DNA from 3 places in the Providencia sp. PROV200 genome. Region 1 is predicted to be linked to each of the others. Evidence: predicted binding sites of a transcription regulator. Region 1 holds the regulator's gene; each other region holds the start of a gene.
The links. Region 1 encodes ArgR, which controls arginine synthesis, uptake and breakdown. Its sites were predicted from a motif close to ANTGAATAAAAATACANT; they were not measured.
Positions count from the first base shown of each region.

Region 2: argC (N-acetyl-gamma-glutamyl-phosphate reductase) is a predicted target of ArgR. The motif match lies at 3,288-3,305, and genes of this name have one in related genera.
Region 3: argA (amino-acid N-acetyltransferase) is a predicted target of ArgR. The motif match lies at 3,108-3,125, and genes of this name have one in related genera.

Region 1 covers NZ_CP096307.1:3,929,239-3,935,035, forward strand. Annotated here, with positions in the region: gene ispB (octaprenyl diphosphate synthase) at 1-720, shown strand, start outside; gene M1E86_RS18145 (DNA-binding protein) at 761-1,123, opposite strand; gene M1E86_RS18150 (DNA-binding protein) at 1,254-1,601, opposite strand; gene M1E86_RS18155 (helix-turn-helix domain-containing protein) at 2,118-2,390, shown strand; gene mdh (malate dehydrogenase) at 2,534-3,472, opposite strand; gene argR (transcriptional regulator ArgR) at 3,966-4,436, shown strand; gene M1E86_RS18170 (DUF6122 family protein) at 4,522-4,983, shown strand; gene mpl (UDP-N-acetylmuramate:L-alanyl-gamma-D-glutamyl-meso-diaminopimelate ligase) at 4,980-5,797, opposite strand, start outside.
Region 2 covers NZ_CP096307.1:4,105,242-4,111,038, reverse strand. Annotated here, with positions in the region: gene M1E86_RS19085 (glutamate decarboxylase) at 1-268, opposite strand, end outside; gene metF (methylenetetrahydrofolate reductase) at 974-1,858, opposite strand; gene argE (acetylornithine deacetylase) at 2,087-3,241, opposite strand; gene argC (N-acetyl-gamma-glutamyl-phosphate reductase) at 3,344-4,348, shown strand; gene argB (acetylglutamate kinase) at 4,361-5,137, shown strand; gene M1E86_RS19060 (argininosuccinate synthase) at 5,182-5,797, shown strand, end outside.
Region 3 covers NZ_CP096307.1:3,379,076-3,384,872, forward strand. Annotated here, with positions in the region: gene mltA (murein transglycosylase A) at 1-870, opposite strand, end outside; tRNA gene M1E86_RS15490 (tRNA-Met) at 1,103-1,179, shown strand; tRNA gene M1E86_RS15495 (tRNA-Met) at 1,240-1,316, shown strand; tRNA gene M1E86_RS15500 (tRNA-Met) at 1,335-1,411, shown strand; gene amiC (N-acetylmuramoyl-L-alanine amidase AmiC) at 1,547-2,797, opposite strand; gene argA (amino-acid N-acetyltransferase) at 3,160-4,503, shown strand; gene M1E86_RS15515 (hypothetical protein) at 4,607-5,176, opposite strand; gene recD (exodeoxyribonuclease V subunit alpha) at 5,230-5,797, opposite strand, start outside.

The sequences.
Region 1 (5,797 bases):
GACGTCGTTGATGAGTCCGATATGCGTCGTGGAAAACAAACTGCAAATGCGGTTTTTGGTAATGCAGCGAGTGTCCTCGTGGGTGATTTTATTTACACTCGATCATTCCAGATGATGACGGATCTCGATTCAATGCGGGTGCTAAAACTGATGTCTGAAGCGACGAATGTGATCGCTGAAGGGGAAGTTTTACAGTTGATGAACTGCAACGATCCCAATATTACTGAAGAAAACTACATGCAAGTGATCTACAGTAAAACTGCACGTCTTTTTGAAGCAGCCGCCCACGCATCTGCGATTTTAGCGAATGCAACACCGGCACAAGAAAAAGCGCTACAAGATTATGGTCGCTATATTGGTACCGCTTTTCAGTTAATTGACGATCTTCTCGATTATGATGCCGACAATACTCAATTGGGGAAAAATACGGGTGATGATTTAGATGAGGGTAAGCCTACACTTCCCCTACTTCACGCTATGCAAAATGGTAATGAAGAAGAGTCCGCGTTGATCCGCCAAGCGATTGAGCAAGGCAATGGGCGCCACCTGTTAGATACGGTTCTGGCAACCATGAAACGCTGTGGTTCCCTTGAATATACCTATGCAAGAGCCCAAGAAGAAGCACAAAAAGCGATTGATGCCTTGAATGTAATTGAAGATTCAATTTATAAAGATGCATTGATCGGCTTAGCTTATATTGCAATCCAACGCCATTCTTAGTCACTAGAAAAGACAAAGTAGATCAAGAAAAGGGGAAACGTTATTTTTCCCCTTTGTCTTCTTCATCGATTTGAGCAAGTAGTGACGATAAGCCATAACGCAGGATATATTTGACTATTTTATTGCGCTCGGACTCTGTCAGTTGATAATACGCTTCCGACCAAATTTGCAATGCATCTGTTCTTTGGCTTTGGTAAATTACCGAAGGCTCATGTAAGCTAAGCTGCCCTTGGATTTCTCCCGGTAAGCTTTCAAAATAATACTCAACGGCTTTACCCTGTACCCCTCTTTTACGGCGGTTTTTCCAACCTTCTCGTCTTGCCATTAGGTTAATTCCCTGAGGAGATGTCGGGAGTCCTTCTAACCCAGCTAATTCTTTGGCAGTGAACCACAATTTTTTCATTTTTCAATTCACACTTATATTATGAAACCTGCTTTTCAGCCTACTAAAATGTCATCTGTTAAACCGTTTTTTAAATTCAATATAATATTATTTTTATATATTAATTATTTACACCTTAAGTAATTGTAAATTATTTATTATTAATTAAATTTATTAGCGCTAATGCCCCTTCGCGCATAATAAATGTCAGGATAATGTCTCGTTCTTGGCTGGAAAGCTGGTTATAAGCCTCTTGCCAAATAAAGGCATTATCATTTCGTTTTGCTTGATAAGGTGGTGAGGTTTCGTTAGCAAACTGACTTTCAAAAATATCGATAGGTAAAGAACTTATATGGTATTCCAGCGCTTTACCTTGAATACCTCTTCTTTTACGGTTGACCCAGTTTTCACGCCTTGCCATAGCATTAATACCTTGGGTTGTCATGGGAAGCCCTTGTAACCCAACCAACTCTTTTGCCGTTAGCCATTCCTTGTACATGCTGACCCTCCTAGTCATGATGACAATTTGATTTTCAGTTGTTGAAAACTATCTCTATTTTCTCAAAACCCCATTAACCTATTCGTTTTGTTTATACATATAAATAATAATATACAAATTATATTTGTTATTAGAATTCTAATTTCTTTTAATAACAGACAATTAAATAATTTACTCTCTAATAATTTAACTAATTTTATTAATTAATCTAGATATATTATGAGTTCAAGTAAAAAGTAGCATTAAATATGTTATTCCTATCCCTAACTAGAAAGAGTTAGTTTTAATAACAAAGATTTATCCTAACTCACAGTTATTCATTCTGACTTTCCATTTAATTTCATAAAAACCACGACAGTTTCATAAAATGAATTTTTAAGAAAAAATCAGAAATTATTTTGGGAAATTTCTGTTATTTTATTTCCAATAACGAAACGGATGTACTGAATGTACCATAATTTTCTGTTACTCGTACCATTAACTCTACATGATTCTAAGTGAAAAAAGGACTAAAAAATGATTTTACGGAAATCGGACTGGCACCCTGCAGATATCATTGCTGCTTTACGTAAACGTGGAACAACACTTGCTGCAATTTCACGTGAGGCTGGACTAAGCTCTTCAACGTTAGCTAATGCACTATCACGCCCTTGGCCTAAAGGGGAATGGATCATTGCAAATTTCTTAGCCATTCACCCTGCTGAAATTTGGCCAAGTCGTTATTACGACCCAATTACGGGGGATTTATTAGAAAGAAAAGTCAGAGTTAAAGCACCAGTGGAAGATTAGAAACTGCATGGGATATAGCGATAAGGCCGTGAAAAATCAATCAATGTATTCACGGCTTTATCTTTTGATAACAACCAAATAAAAAAGGTTGAGTTCCGAACGAAACTCAACCCTTCACAATTTAGAAAAAGCGTTAATTGGCATTAGCCATTAATGAATTTTTCACCTAATTCGATATCTGCTTTTAATACATCTAGCATGTCTTTCAGCGCTTTTTCTTCAAATGCACTTAATTTACCAATTGGTAAATGTTTTTCGATACCGTTTCTGCCTAAAACGACTGGTTGTGCAAAGAAGCGAGCATATTCACCATCACCTTCAGTGTAAACACATTCAACCACATTGCTTTCACCTTGGAGACCACGAATTAACGATAAGCCTAAACGTGCAGCAGCTTGGCCCATCGATAAAGTTGCAGACCCACCACCCGCTTTCGCTTCAACGACTTCTGTACCTGCATTTTGAATGCGTTTAGTTAACGCTGCAACTTCTTCATCAGTGAAGCTAACACCTTCAATTTGAGATAACAGTGGCAGGATAGTCACACCAGAGTGGCCACCAATTACAGGCACTTCGATATCATTAACATTTTTGCCTTTTAGCTCAGCAACAAATGTATTAGAACGAATGATATCTAATGTCGTCACACCGAATAAACGGTTTTTATCGTATACGCCTGCTTTTTTCAGGACTTCCGCAGCGATAGCAACGGTGGTATTCACTGGGTTAGTGATAATACCGATCAATGCTTTAGGACAGGTTTCAGCAATTTGTTGGATCAGATTACGGACGATACCCGCATTGATGTTAAATAAGTCAGAACGATCCATGCCTGGTTTACGTGCGACACCCGCAGAAATAAGAACAATGTCAGCACCTTTCAATGCAGGTTTTGCATCTTCGCCGGCAAAGCCTGTCACTTTAACATCAGTTGGGATATGGCTTAAGTCAGCAGCAACACCTGGAGTGACTGGTGCGATGTCGTAGAGGGAGAGTTCTGAACCTGCTGGGAGCTGGTTTTTGAGAAGAAGGGCGAGAGCCTGACCGATACCACCTGCTGCACCTAGGACTGCAACTTTCATTCTGAAACTCCTTAATTTGTACTTTAAAAAGATATCACTTTATTTGTTATACACTTAACACATTACGTATAAAAAACAATTTGTTAACAGATAGAGAGAGAGTTTAACGCAAGAGAACTTGTTTATTAATTGCCAGTATTCTAAACAAATTCCTTATCTGTTAATGAGATAACGGGCACTTTTTTAACAAATAGTTTTTCTGGGTGTTGCATTTCGCACAATAAGTTGTTTTTAGTGTATATTATTCAATCAAAAATATTTTTATTAACAATAAATTTACAGTAGACATCTGGAAAATTCATTGTTCTATTATGCTAATTTTTCATTTTCGCAATTTACGATAACTTAATACTTTTAACTACCAATCCAAAATGAGACGACTTAACCTTAAGTTATTCGCTGGTTACAAAATCATCATAACGCAATTTTGTTGCATAAAAATGCACTTTTACGGATAATACAACTTAATTCAATGCAAAAGAATGGGTTAATTATGCGCACTCCGTCTAAACAAGAAGACTTGGTTAAGGCTTTTAAAGCCCTACTTAAAGAAGAAAAATTTAGCTCGCAAGCTGAGATCGTCACAGCTTTGCAAGAAGAAGGCTTCGAAAATATTAACCAATCAAAAATTTCCAGAATGCTTACCAAATTTGGTGCTGTTCGCACCCGTAATGCAAAAATGGAAATGGTATATTGCCTACCTACAGAGCCTGGTGTCCCTACCGCTACCAGTCCACTCAAAAACTTGGTTTTGGATATAGACTATAACCCTTCTGTTGTCGTGATCAGAACGAGTCCTGGTGCTGCACAGCTTATTGCACGTTTGTTAGATTCATTAGGTAAAGCAGAAGGAATTTTAGGTAGTATTGCTGGTGATGATACTATCTTCTCAACACCCGCCAACAATTTCACCACAAAAGAATTATATGAAGCGATTTTAGCGTTATTTGAACAAGAGCTTTAATCTATTGATATACATTAGCTTAAGAGGGAAATTGATTTCCCTCTTATTGTTTTTGTCTGTTTCTATTCTATTTTGAGACATCATTTTGCTATTTGATATTTTCCGTAACATCATACACTACGGTTTTCACTTCCTAATGCCAATTGCCTTTGGTTACCTATTTTGGCGAAAAAATTGGAAACTAGCGGCCCTGATAATGATTGCTACGATGGCTATCGATTTAGATCATCTGCTAGCTGACCCAATTTTCGACCCAGAGCGCTGTGGCATTGGTTTCCACCCACTCCATTCCTTTTGGGCTGCGGTTGTCTATGTCGTATTATTATTCATGCCATCATGGAAACTCAAAGCGATTGCGGTTGGCTGCTTGTTCCACCTTTTCACTGATTCACTAGATTGTTATATGGGAAGTTTAAAAAAAGAGATGAATAGCCCAATAACATTAAGTTTCATCACAGAACCACACTCATTAAGTACGCCAAACATAAAAAAACCCAGCAATCATAAGGATCACTGGGTAATCGAGTATATCGCTAATAAAGCTTAATCATCTTGTTCTGTTTCTGCCTTTGCTTTCAAAGCTGCGAGCAATTTGCCATGAATGCCGCTAAAGCCACCATTGCTCATCACCAAAATATGATCGCCCGGTTGTGCGGTTTCAATAATCATATTGGTGAATGCCTCAATATCTGCGCTCCAACGAGCTGGTTGAACACATTTTTCAGCGATGTCTGTCACCATCCAAGGAATATTGGCGGGTTGGAAAAGAAACACTTCATCTGCACGGCCAAGCGCAGGTGCAATATCATTTTTATTGATACCCATTTTCATCGTATTCGAGCGAGGTTCGAGTACCGCAAGAATACGTGAAGTTCCGCCAACTTTGCTGCGAAGTGCTTCTAACGTTGCCAAAATAGCAGTTGGGTGATGCGCGAAGTCATCGTAAACACTGACACCATTTTCAACACCACGTAGCTCAAGGCGACGGCGTGCATTGATAAAACTATTCAAAGCGAGGCAAGCTTCTTTTACTGGAACGCCCACATGGTGAGCCGCTGCAATCGCCATCAATGCATTTTGGATGTTGTGGTTACCCACTTGTGACCAAGTGACTTCTCCAACTTTTTCCTGCTGGTAGTACACAGCAAAGTGGCTGCCGTCGTGGCTGAGTTTCTCTGCTTGCCATCCGCCGTGCTCCCCACCCACCAGCTCTTGCTCACTCCAGCAACCCATTCCAATCACTTGTTTTAAATGATTGTCGTTGTCAGGTGTGAAAATTTTGCCGCTGGCTGGCACAATACGTACAAGATGATGGAACTGTTTTTGAATCGCTTCGAGGTTTTCAAAAATATCCGCATGGT
Region 2 (5,797 bases), 180 kb from region 1:
GGTATTCGTCTTTATCTATCATATTTTTATCGATAGATAAGTCCATCAAATCGCGAATTTCATCATCAACCCATGTCTGGCAGAATGTTGCTAAGTTTTGGCGTGAATTCCCATCTAACATTAATTCATCGCGTACTGCACTAAATACGTTACGTGGTGCTTGTTCTTTCAATGGAAATTTGGTTTTCGGTAATGATTTGGATAATTCTAATGATGCGTAGACATCATCTATTCCATTATATTTTGAATTTAATGCATTATTACTCATGTTTTAATTCCTCAATGACCATGTGGTAATTAAATACTATTAATCTTGAGCTCAATATTAAATATACGCTGACTTTTTTATAAATTCAAAAGGGATTAAATAAAAAAGATAATTCAATTAAAATTGTCAAAATTAGAAAGTAATAACGGAGTGAATGGTGGTTTGTCATCATTTTGGTTGTAGATAATATTATCGACAGTGGCTTTTGTTTTCAGTTAGATGTCAAAAATAGCAGTATTTAACTAAACTATTACATATATGTGGTTTTTATTTCTGTTAATTTGGTTTTTTAGGAGTTTTAATTTGATGATTGTTGGGTGTAAATTATTGGGTAATAAATAAATACTTATGGGAATATAATATTTCATTAATGTTAAATATTATGCTTAAAATTTAATTTTTATTTCTCTTGTGTTCAAAAATAATTTATATCATTAGCTATTAAATGTGTTTGCTACATAAGTGTCGATTTTAAAATATAAAAGATAATAACATGAGTTATATTGTGGAAATAAAATTCAGGAGTATCATTAATTTTTATATTACATCGAGATATTTTCCATATAGACAAGGTTTCTTTTGTAAAAAAGAGAATAGTCAATTTCAGTTAATGGATATTTTCTATGTCTGGAAAAATGGCGGATATTTATAAATATAGAAAAAATAGCCGGGAGATGGGACAAAAGTATGCCCCATCCTGTTAAATTAAGGCCTAACGCCTAAAGTATGGCAGATAGCATAGGTGAGCTCAGAACGGTTCAATGTATAAAAGTGGAAATCTTTTACGCCTTCACGGCTAAGAATTTTAACCATGTCCATGGCAATAGAGGCCCCGACAAGGTTGCGGCTTTCAGGGTCGTTATCTAGCCCTTCATACATTTTACTCATCCATGCCGGAATGCGCACATTAGTGAGTTTGGCGAAGCGCTCAAGTTGACGAAAGTTAGAAACTGGTAAGATCCCCGGTACAATTTCCACATCAATACCAGTCGCAACACAACGGTCACGAAAACGTAAATAGCTTTCAACATCAAAGAAAAATTGAGTAATTGCACGGTTAGCGCCCGCATCAATCTTCTTTTTTAAACTAATTAAATCAGCTTGCGCACTTTTGGCTTCGGGGTGAACTTCAGGGTAGGCTGCGACAGAAATATCAAAATCCGCTTCGCCTTTTAATAGCTCAACTAAATCAACCGCATACATATCCGGTTTACGGCTGTTGTCAGGTAAATCACCCCGCAGTGCCACAATATAGCGAATACCATTATTCCAGTAGTCACGAGCAATCGCCTTTAGTTCATCAGGGCTTGCATCAATACAAGTTAGGTGAGGAGCTGCAATCAAACCGGTTTTATCTTTAATATCTTTGATGATGCTGTGTGTTCTGTCGCGTTCGCCGGAATTCGCACCATAAGTCACAGAGACAAATTTAGGTTTCAGGTTTTTGAGTCGATCGATGGATTTCCACAGTGTCTGCTCCATCTCTTCACTGCGAGGTGGGAAAAATTCAAATGAAACATTAATTTGGCCGTCTAACTCAGCTAAATTTTGATTTAGCGCTTCGCGCTGATTCGCGTGAAAAAAACTCATACCCTGTAACCTCGCAATTTGCAGACTAACTATTTTTGTACGTTATCATATCCATTTGTGCGTCTATACGTTTAGACGTCTAAAATAAAATTACCAGAACGGCATCAATAGTCAATACTTAAATGAAATTATGACGCTGAGATTTTTTCAAAGGGAACAGGAAAATAATTCATGACAAAAAACGCGGCTCTAATTTAGTGCCGCGTTTTTAATAGGAAAAAGATCGAGTTACTCAGTAAAACAGAAGTGCTCAATCATTTGGCTAATTAATTGGCGAGTAGGCTCAATAAAGCGCATATCAATGAATTCATCCGGTTGATGTGCTTGCTCAATAGAACCAGGGCCAAGAACCAACGTTGGGCAGAGCTCTTGGATAAACGGTGCTTCAGTACAGTAATTCACAGTATCCGCTTTTTGCCCTAACAATTGCTCAATGACTGCAACCATCTTGTGGTCTGTTGGGCATTCATAGCCAGGGATCGGCGGATGCATGGATTCAACCGTCAAGCGCCCCGGCCAACGGGCACTAACCGGCTCAAGAGCTTCATTAAGTAGTTCATCTAAGTCTTGCAAAGTTAGCCCCGGCAGCGGGCGAATATCCATATGTAATTCACAACAACCACAAATTCGGTTAGCGGCATCACCACCATGAATATGACCAAAGTTCATCGTCGGGTAGGGAATGACAAATGCAGGGTTGTTAAATCGTTCTTTCAATGTATTTCTCAGTGTCATTAAATGAGAAATTGATTCATGCATTAATTCAATCGCATTGACACCCCGCTCAGGATCACTGGAATGACCTGATTGCCCGGTAATGCGGATAGCATTTGATAAATGCCCTTTGTGTGCGCGGATCGGTTGCAACGATGTTGGTTCGCCAATAATGGCAAAATCTGGTCTTAATGTTGTACTGGCTGCAAAATAACGCGCACCAGCCATCGATGTTTCTTCATCTGCTGTGGCTAATATATGCAGTGGGCGTTTGAGCTGCGTTAAATCCATATCGCGTAACGCATCAACAATAAAAGCAAAAAAGCCTTTCATGTCTGCGGTTCCGAGCCCATATAACTTACCGTCATGCTCTGTCAGTTCAAACGGGTTTTTGCTCCAACGTCCATCATCAAAGGGGACGGTGTCAGTATGACCGCATAGCATCAGCCCACCATTTCCTTCGCCAATGGAAGCAAGCAAATTATATTTATCACGTGTTTCCGGCACAGGTTGAATGTTGACCGAAAAACCTAACGTTTCTAGCCACCCACCGAGAAGTTCAACAAGGGCTTTATTGCTCTGGTCCAAATGAGAATCAGTCGCACTAATCGACGGAATGGCAATTAATTGACGATAAATCTCAATAAATGCAGGTAATTTAATATTCACTGTTGACAGCCTTTATCCATAATAGTATCAATATTCATGCACTTTATTTGAATAAAAATACACATTAAACTGTTTGGGTCACGAGTACAAGGTAGAAAGCATATGTTGAACACACTCATTATCGGGGCCAGTGGCTATACTGGAGCAGAATTGGCCGCTTATTTGCAACGCCATCCTGAAGTTAATCTTCAAGGGCTGATGGTATCGAAGCAAAGTGCCGATGCAAATAAACGTTTTTCTGATTTACATCCTCAGTATAAAGGTATCATTGACCTTCCTGTCCTGCCATTAACAGATGTGGCAGAAGCGGCAAAAGGAATTGATGTTGTCTTTCTCGCCACAGCACATGAAGTGAGCCACGACATTGCGCCTCAGTTTCTCAAGGCAGGGTGTATTGTGTTCGATTTATCGGGTGCGTATCGTGTTCAAGATCCCGCCTTCTATACGCAATACTATGGCTTTGAACATACAAATACTGAATGGCTAATGCAAGCAGTTTACGGTTTAGCGGAATGGCAGGCCGATAAAATTCGTCAAGCGCAGCTGATTGCGGTTCCAGGGTGTTACCCAACGGTTTCCCAATTAGCCCTTAAACCACTGATTGAAGCAGATTTACTGGATGAAGCGATGTGGCCAGTGATTAATGCCACCAGCGGTGTTTCCGGTGCAGGCCGTAAAGCCTCGATGACTAACAGCTTTTGTGAAGTGAGTTTGCAGCCTTATGGCATCTTTACTCATCGCCATCAGCCAGAAATTGCGACTCATTTAGGTCGAGAGGTTATTTTTACTCCCCATTTAGGCAATTTCTCTCGGGGCATTCTTGCCACGATTACATGCAAAGTAAAAACGGGTGTGACAGCAGAAAAAATCACACAAACGTTTAACGATGCCTATCAAAATAAACCGTTAGTGCGGCTATATGAAAAAGGTGTTCCTGCATTGAAATCGGTAGTAGGGACACCGTTTTGTGATATTGGCTATGTATTGAATGGTGAACACCTGATTTTAGTCGGTACAGAAGATAACCTACTCAAAGGTGCGGCAGCACAAGCCGTTCAGTGCATGAATATTCGTTTTGGTTTTAATGAAACTCAGTCATTACTTTAATAAGGACAACCCATGCAACCCTTAGTCATTAAACTGGGCGGTGTGTTACTTGATAGCGTTGAAGCGCTGGAAAAATTGTTTACAGCAATCCAAACCTATCGCCAAGCCCATCAACGTGAGTTGGTGATTGTGCATGGCGGTGGCTGTTTAGTTGATGAATTGATGCAAAAACTGCAATTACCTGTCGTTAAAAAGCAGGGGTTACGAGTCACACCTGCAGACCAAATCGATATCATTACAGGGGCATTAGCAGGTACGGCGAATAAAACATTATTGGCATGGGCAACAAAGTATCAACTTCCGGCTGTAGGGCTTTCTCTCGGTGATGGTCAAAGTGCCACAGTGACACAATTAAATGAAGAATTAGGCCATGTTGGTGATGCCAAACCTGGCGATGCGAAGTTATTGAAATTATTGTTGGGGGCGGGTTATTTACCCATTATTAGCTCTATTGGTATCACCTCTGGCGGTGAGCTGATGAACGTAAATGCGGATCAAGCCGCAACCGCTATCGCCCAAGCATTAAACGCAGATCTCGTTTTACTGTCTGATGTAAGTGGTATTTTAGATGGTAAAGGCCAAAAAATTGACGAAATGACGACGCAAAAAGCGCAAATGCTCATTGAGCAGGGAATTATTACTGATGGAATGATTGTGAAGGTCAATGCGGCATTAGACGCGGCGGCGGCTTTGCAACGTTCTGTTGATATTGCAAGCTGGCGTCATGCAGAACAACTTCCCGAGCTGTTCAATGGAACAGCAATTGGAACTCGGATCTTGGCATCATAAATGAGCCATGGAATAACCATATTAATTGAGCGGATAGGTACGTTATGAAAAAGGGCATTAAAAAGATTGTATTAGCATATTCAGGCGGTCTGGATACATCAGCAATTATTCCATGGCTAAAAGAAAACTATGATGATTGCGAAGTCGTAGCCTTCGTTGCGGATGTAGGGCAAGATCGTGAAGACTTAGTGGGCGTAGAGAAAAAAGCTCTGCAATCAGGTGCATCTGAATGCTATGTAGTTGATTTACGTGAAGAGTTCATCAAAGAGTATATCTACCCTGTATTAAAAACGGGGGCATTATATGAAGGTAGCTATTTATTAGGTACGTCAATGGCTCGCCCTATCATCGCGAAAGCACAAGTAGAAATTGCACTGAAAGTGGGCGCGGATGCTGTTGCTCATGGTGCAACGGGTAAAGGGAATGACCAAGTCCGTTTCGAAAGCACTTATACGGCTCTAGCTCCACAGTTACAAGTGGTGGCACCGTGGCGTGAGTGGGATTTACGTTCCCGTGAAGCGCTGCTCGATTATCTGAAAGAGCGTAATATTCCAACAACAGCTAGTCTTGAAAAAATCTATAGCCGTGATGAAAACGCATGGCACATTTCTACTGAAGGTGGCGTTTTAGAAAGCACATGGAATGCGGCGAATCAAGATT
Region 3 (5,797 bases), 550 kb from region 1:
TGATGCAACGGATGCCTTCGCAATTAAAGGAACTGCACTTGCTCCTCTAACAGGGACAAATGATTGCGGTTTAAAAAAGACAAATGACGGGTTTTCTTCTAAAAGTTGGCGAACTTCTTGCTCGCTGTGCTGATTAGTCCAATCATGGATAGCTTGCAATGACATCTGGCTTAGAGGAACCTCACCGCGATCTACCAGCACTTTTCCGATACTTTTATAGGCGTGACCATTTTTACCTGCATAACCAAAGAAATTCAGTGGGCTGCCATCCCCAAAATCAACATAGCCACTTCCCTGAACTTCCATCATGAAATTTTCAACGGGGGAATTACTATAAGCTAAAATTAAATTATCACTCAGGGCACCGTTATAAATCGCTGCTCGGCTAGGTAAACGTTTTTTTCCTTTTGGGGGCATTCCGTACAGCGGATAACGAAATTCACCTTGTGCCATACGACGTGCCTCAATCACAGGTGTGTAATACCCTGTAAATTGTACGTTTCCATAATTATCGGCACCTTCCATTTGAAAAGCGGTTAAATTGAAATTTGCCAATTGAGCTGGATCTCCCCCCGCCATCAACCAATTTTCTATGGCATGGTAAGCATCATTGTTATTTTTAAACAGCCGTGGTGATGCATTTTTAATTTCATTAACCTGTTTATTAAAATCTGGCGCATTAATTGGTCGCCCCTGTACATTCACTTGATTTACTTTTTGTAAATCTTGCACTAAGCGGCCATCTTTATATTGTTGGCCTTTATCCGTTGGATGAGTTTGGCACCCAGCTAATAAAGAAAGAAATATACTAGTTACAAACCATTTCTTTAGTGTTTGTTTATTGACGATTTTTATTAGCTCTATATTCATACTCTACCACCCAGATAAATCCAACAATCCAATATGAAACGCACAATAGCAAACCCCATTAGGGAATGAAACGTGTAAATATATTTAGAGTGGTTATTTTCATTCACCAACTCATCAAAGTGTAAAAAACAGCCAGACAGAACAAATTTTGTTCTGTAAATGCTAAATTTTGAAAAAAAAACACGAAAAAACTTGCATCAGATCTCATCCCGAGTATAGTGCCCGCATCGGACGCGGGGTGGAGCAGCTTGGTAGCTCGTCGGGCTCATAACCCGAAGGTCGTTGGTTCAAATCCAGCCCCCGCAACCAATTACTGATTAAATCAGTAAAGTCACAAAAATCTGCAGTATAAAGTCGTAAAAATTCAGTCGCGGGATGGAGCAGCATGGTAGCTCGTCGGGCTCATAACCCGAAGGTCGTTGGTTCAAATCCAGCTCCCGCAACCAATTTTTTACCTCTTCAGTCGCGGGGTGGAGCAGCATGGTAGCTCGTCGGGCTCATAACCCGAAGGTCGTTGGTTCAAATCCAGCCCCCGCAACCAATTTATTTGTATATTCTTTCTGATCCCATCACCTTTTTTAATCCCACTGTAAAACACTATTTTTAACCATCCATAAAAAATAAAAAAAGGCGATTCACATACGTTCATCACCTTTCTTAATCTGTTTAAAATTAACTAATTGCGGATCGCTAATTCACCACCGTTACGAAAATAAGCTTTAACGCCTTCAAAAATGGATTCTGCCATTTGCTGTTGGAATTTCGCTGTTTTTAATTTTTTCTCTTCTTCCAAATTACTAATAAAAGCGGTTTCGACTAAAATCGACGGGATCTCAGGTGCTTTAAGTACCGCAAACCCGGCTTGGTCAACTTTGTTCTTATGCAGTTTGTTAACCCTCCCCATGCGTTTTAGCACCTCATCACCAAATTTCAAACTGTCATTTATTGTCGCAGTTTGCACAAGGTCAAACATCGTATGGTCAAGATACACATCACCACTTTTACTCACTCCGCCCACTAAGTCCGCTTCGTTTTGTGTTTGGGCAAGGTAACGAGCCGTATTACTGGTCGCACCTTTCGTCGATAGCGCAAAAACAGAAGAGCCTCGGGCTGAACGATTAGTAAATGCATCCGCATGAATTGAAACGAATAAATCTGCCTGCATTTTACGCGCTTTCGCCACTCGGACTTTTAACGGAATAAAGACATCTTCATTGCGTGTCATATAGGAGCGCATTTTAGGGTCTTTATCTATCAAAGCTTTTAACCGCCGTGCAATCTGTAAAACCACATCTTTTTCACGTGTCTTGTATTTACCTACCGCACCAGGGTCTTCACCACCATGTCCAGGGTCGATCATAATAATAATTGGGCGATCCGTCCCTGCTTTCCCAGGCTTTTTCGCTTGAGCAGGCATGCTTTCTTCAAGATCGCCTTTATTATAATCCTCAAGTAATGCCAATAGAGGATCATCATTGGTCTCCACGCCTTTACCTGGATAAAAATCGAGAACCAAACGGTGCTTAAACTCCGCGACAGGGGTCATTGAAAAGAATTGAGGGCTGACTTTATTTTTAACTTCAAATACCAAGCGAACCGTTTTCGGATCAAATTGCCCAACTCGAACCAATTTGAGGTAAGGATCACGTGTTTGGATTTGGGTTCCCATATCCTTCAATACATTATTTAACTGCACCCCTTCAAGATCGACCACAATACGCTCAGGGTTATTAAGCACAAACTGACGGTACTTCAATGGAGTACTAGATTCCAATGTAACTCGAGTATAGCTCGATGCTGGCCAAATGCGCACAGCCACCACGCTGCTACTCGCAGAAAAACCGAATGGGCTAATGCTCAGTAACATAACTGCTGCTGCGCCTTGAATAAAACGACGCTTCGATGGGTTGTGATCTTGGTGACTCATCAATAATTCCGAACCTAGAACTGAGAAATAAAGTGATTTTAGGATAATTGCTAATAGTTAGCCTTGAAATATGCACTCTAACTAATCATTTGCACTCTGTCATTAAGAATATATCAAAGCATCTATAGAGTTACAGACATGAGTATAACCTAATCATACTGAGAGAAAATATTTGTGAGTGACTTTCTGTGTCAATTTTATGCAAATTAGTTTTTATAGAGTATATCGAGTTAAGTTTAGAGATATGTAAATGTAAAAAATAAAAATGTGACTTTTTTTATCCCATCTTTTACTTGATATTTACCGACAAAAAGAATAAAAATACAATATTAACGAATAAAAATTCAATTAAGAGGGTTGTTATGAAAGAGCGCAGCACCGAGTTGGTTGATGAGTTTCGCCATTCGGTCCCTTATATAAACGCCCACCGCGGCAAAACATTTATTATTATGCTTGGTGGTGAAGCGATTGCGCATGAAAATTTTCCTAGTATAGTCAATGATATAGGATTATTACATAGTTTAGGCATCCGAATTATTGTCGTTTATGGCGCTAGGCCTCAAATTGAGGATATTTTAGCAGAGCACCAATATGACGCGGTTTATCATAAACATACTCGCGTAACAGATTCGAATACTCTTGAATATGTAAAACAAGCTTCAGGCGCTTTACAATTAGATATCACAGCTCGGTTATCTATGAGCTTAGGTAATACCCCACTTCAAGGTGCACACATTAATGTGGTTAGTGGTAATTTCGTTATTGCTCAACCTCTAGGCGTTGACGATGGTATTGATTATTGCCACAGCGGTAGGATCCGCCGTATTAATGAAGATGCCATTAATAATCAGTTAGATAATGGTTCAATTGTGTTAATTGGCCCGGTTGCCGTTTCAGTCACCGGGGAAAGTTTTAATCTGACCTCCGAAGAAATTGCCACTCAGTTGGCAGTAAAAATGAAAGCGGAAAAACTGATCGGTTTTTGCTCTTCTCAAGGTGTCACAGACAAAGAAGGCAATATTTTGTCTGAATTATTCCCAAATGAAGCAGAAAGCCGTATTCAAGAACTTGAATCTGAAGGTGATTACTATTCAGGAACAGTGCGTTTTTTACGCGGAGCCGCAAAAGCTTGCCGCCGAGGTGTCCGCCGTAGCCACCTATTGAGTTACCAAGAGAATGGCTCATTGATTCAAGAGTTATTCTCTCGTGATGGTATTGGTACCCAAATCGTCATGGAAAGCGCGGAACAAATCCGCCGTGCAAACATTAATGATATTGGTGGAATATTAGAGCTTATTCGCCCATTAGAGCAACAAGGGATTTTAGTTAGACGTTCACGCGAGCAATTAGAAATGGAAATTGATAAATTTACTATTATTGAACGTGATAGCTTAGTGATCGCTTGTGCAGCGCTTTACCCTTATCCAGAAGAAAAACTAGGTGAAATGGCTTGTGTCGCTGTTCATCCCGATTACCGAAGTTCATCTAGAGGAGAGGAGTTACTGCACCGTGTCGCTGTACAAGCGAAACAATTTGGCTTAGATAAACTATTTGTCCTGACAACTCGTAGTATCCATTGGTTTCAAGAGCGTGGTTTTACCCCTGCAGAGATTGAAATGTTACCAATGAAAAAGCAGGCTTTATATAACTACCAACGTCGATCTAAGATATTGATTTTAGACCTAAAAAACCAATCTGATAAGTAAACATTAACGTCTTTAGCATAATGGCTGTTTCATTACTTACTTTAGCCCAAACTATACAAGGATGCATAGTTTGGGTCGTAGCTTTAAAACTAGGGAATAGCCGCTAAGCTATCTGAATAACTCTAGCTTTCTCGCACAAAGGAATGGAATCTAAATGTGGTTGGATTGCCGCTTTCATCTCAGCGAAAGAAGTACCATAAAAATAAAATGCGGTTTCTGTCGGACCATCCCAAACGCCATGAATACTCCCAATATCTTCCACAGCGTCATCTAGAACATCGAACACTTCACTGATATCCCCGTTTTCATAAACGTCATCGGCGAGTTCTGTCCCGTTGAAATAAATAGCCATACCTTCATCTGAACCAAAATCGATTCGAACATCTTCACCATGAATAAATAAACGAGAGCCTTTTGGAGCTAACATTGAGGAAAAAAGTTGAATAATTAAACTGATATTTTCGTCACTCGCCTCTTCAAGTGCTATTTCTATATCACATTCCTGCGCTTCACCATTATCACCTAATAATGTCCCACCGCCTGTGACATGGATATTTTTATCCATGCTTTTCATGACTTCATTAAATGCATCTTCTAAATCACCACGCCTAGTAGGCTCAAGCCTTGCATTTAATGTTACTGTAATTGCTGTCATTTCTTGCTGGTTATCCATCTCATTACCTTTACTTTAGGGTGAATTATTCACGTAACTTACAAATAAGTTAGTTATATTAATTGAGTCGCTAAACCGCTTCGTCGCTTAGTTGGCGTTTCAACGGCTCGACGTAATACTTTTGGGCTACCATAAAGAGATAGCTCTTTTTTAGCTCGAGTTATCGCTGTATACACAAGCTCACGTGTCATCACCGGAGAATATACATTTGGTAAAACCAATGCGGTATGAGCAAACTCCGAACCTTGTGATTTATGAACTGTCATTGCATAAGCTGTTTCATGCTGTGGAAGCCGGTTAGGTCGTACTCCACGAATAGTCCCATCTGGAAATTGGAAATAGGCTCTCAGTGCATTTTCTTCATCTGGTAAAATGATGCCTATATCCCCATTAAAAAGTCCTAATGGGCTATCATTACGGCTAATCATAATTGGCCGGCCTGCATAGTGCTTATTCAATAAATTATATGGACGATTTATTATCCCTTGCCTATGAAATAATTTTTCCAATTTATCATTAAGGCCAATAACGCCAAAAGGCCCTTCCCGCAGAGCCGTTAGTAACCGATATTGATTAAATTTTTTCAGAACTTGCTCAGGATCTTCTTTATCTTTAACCGCA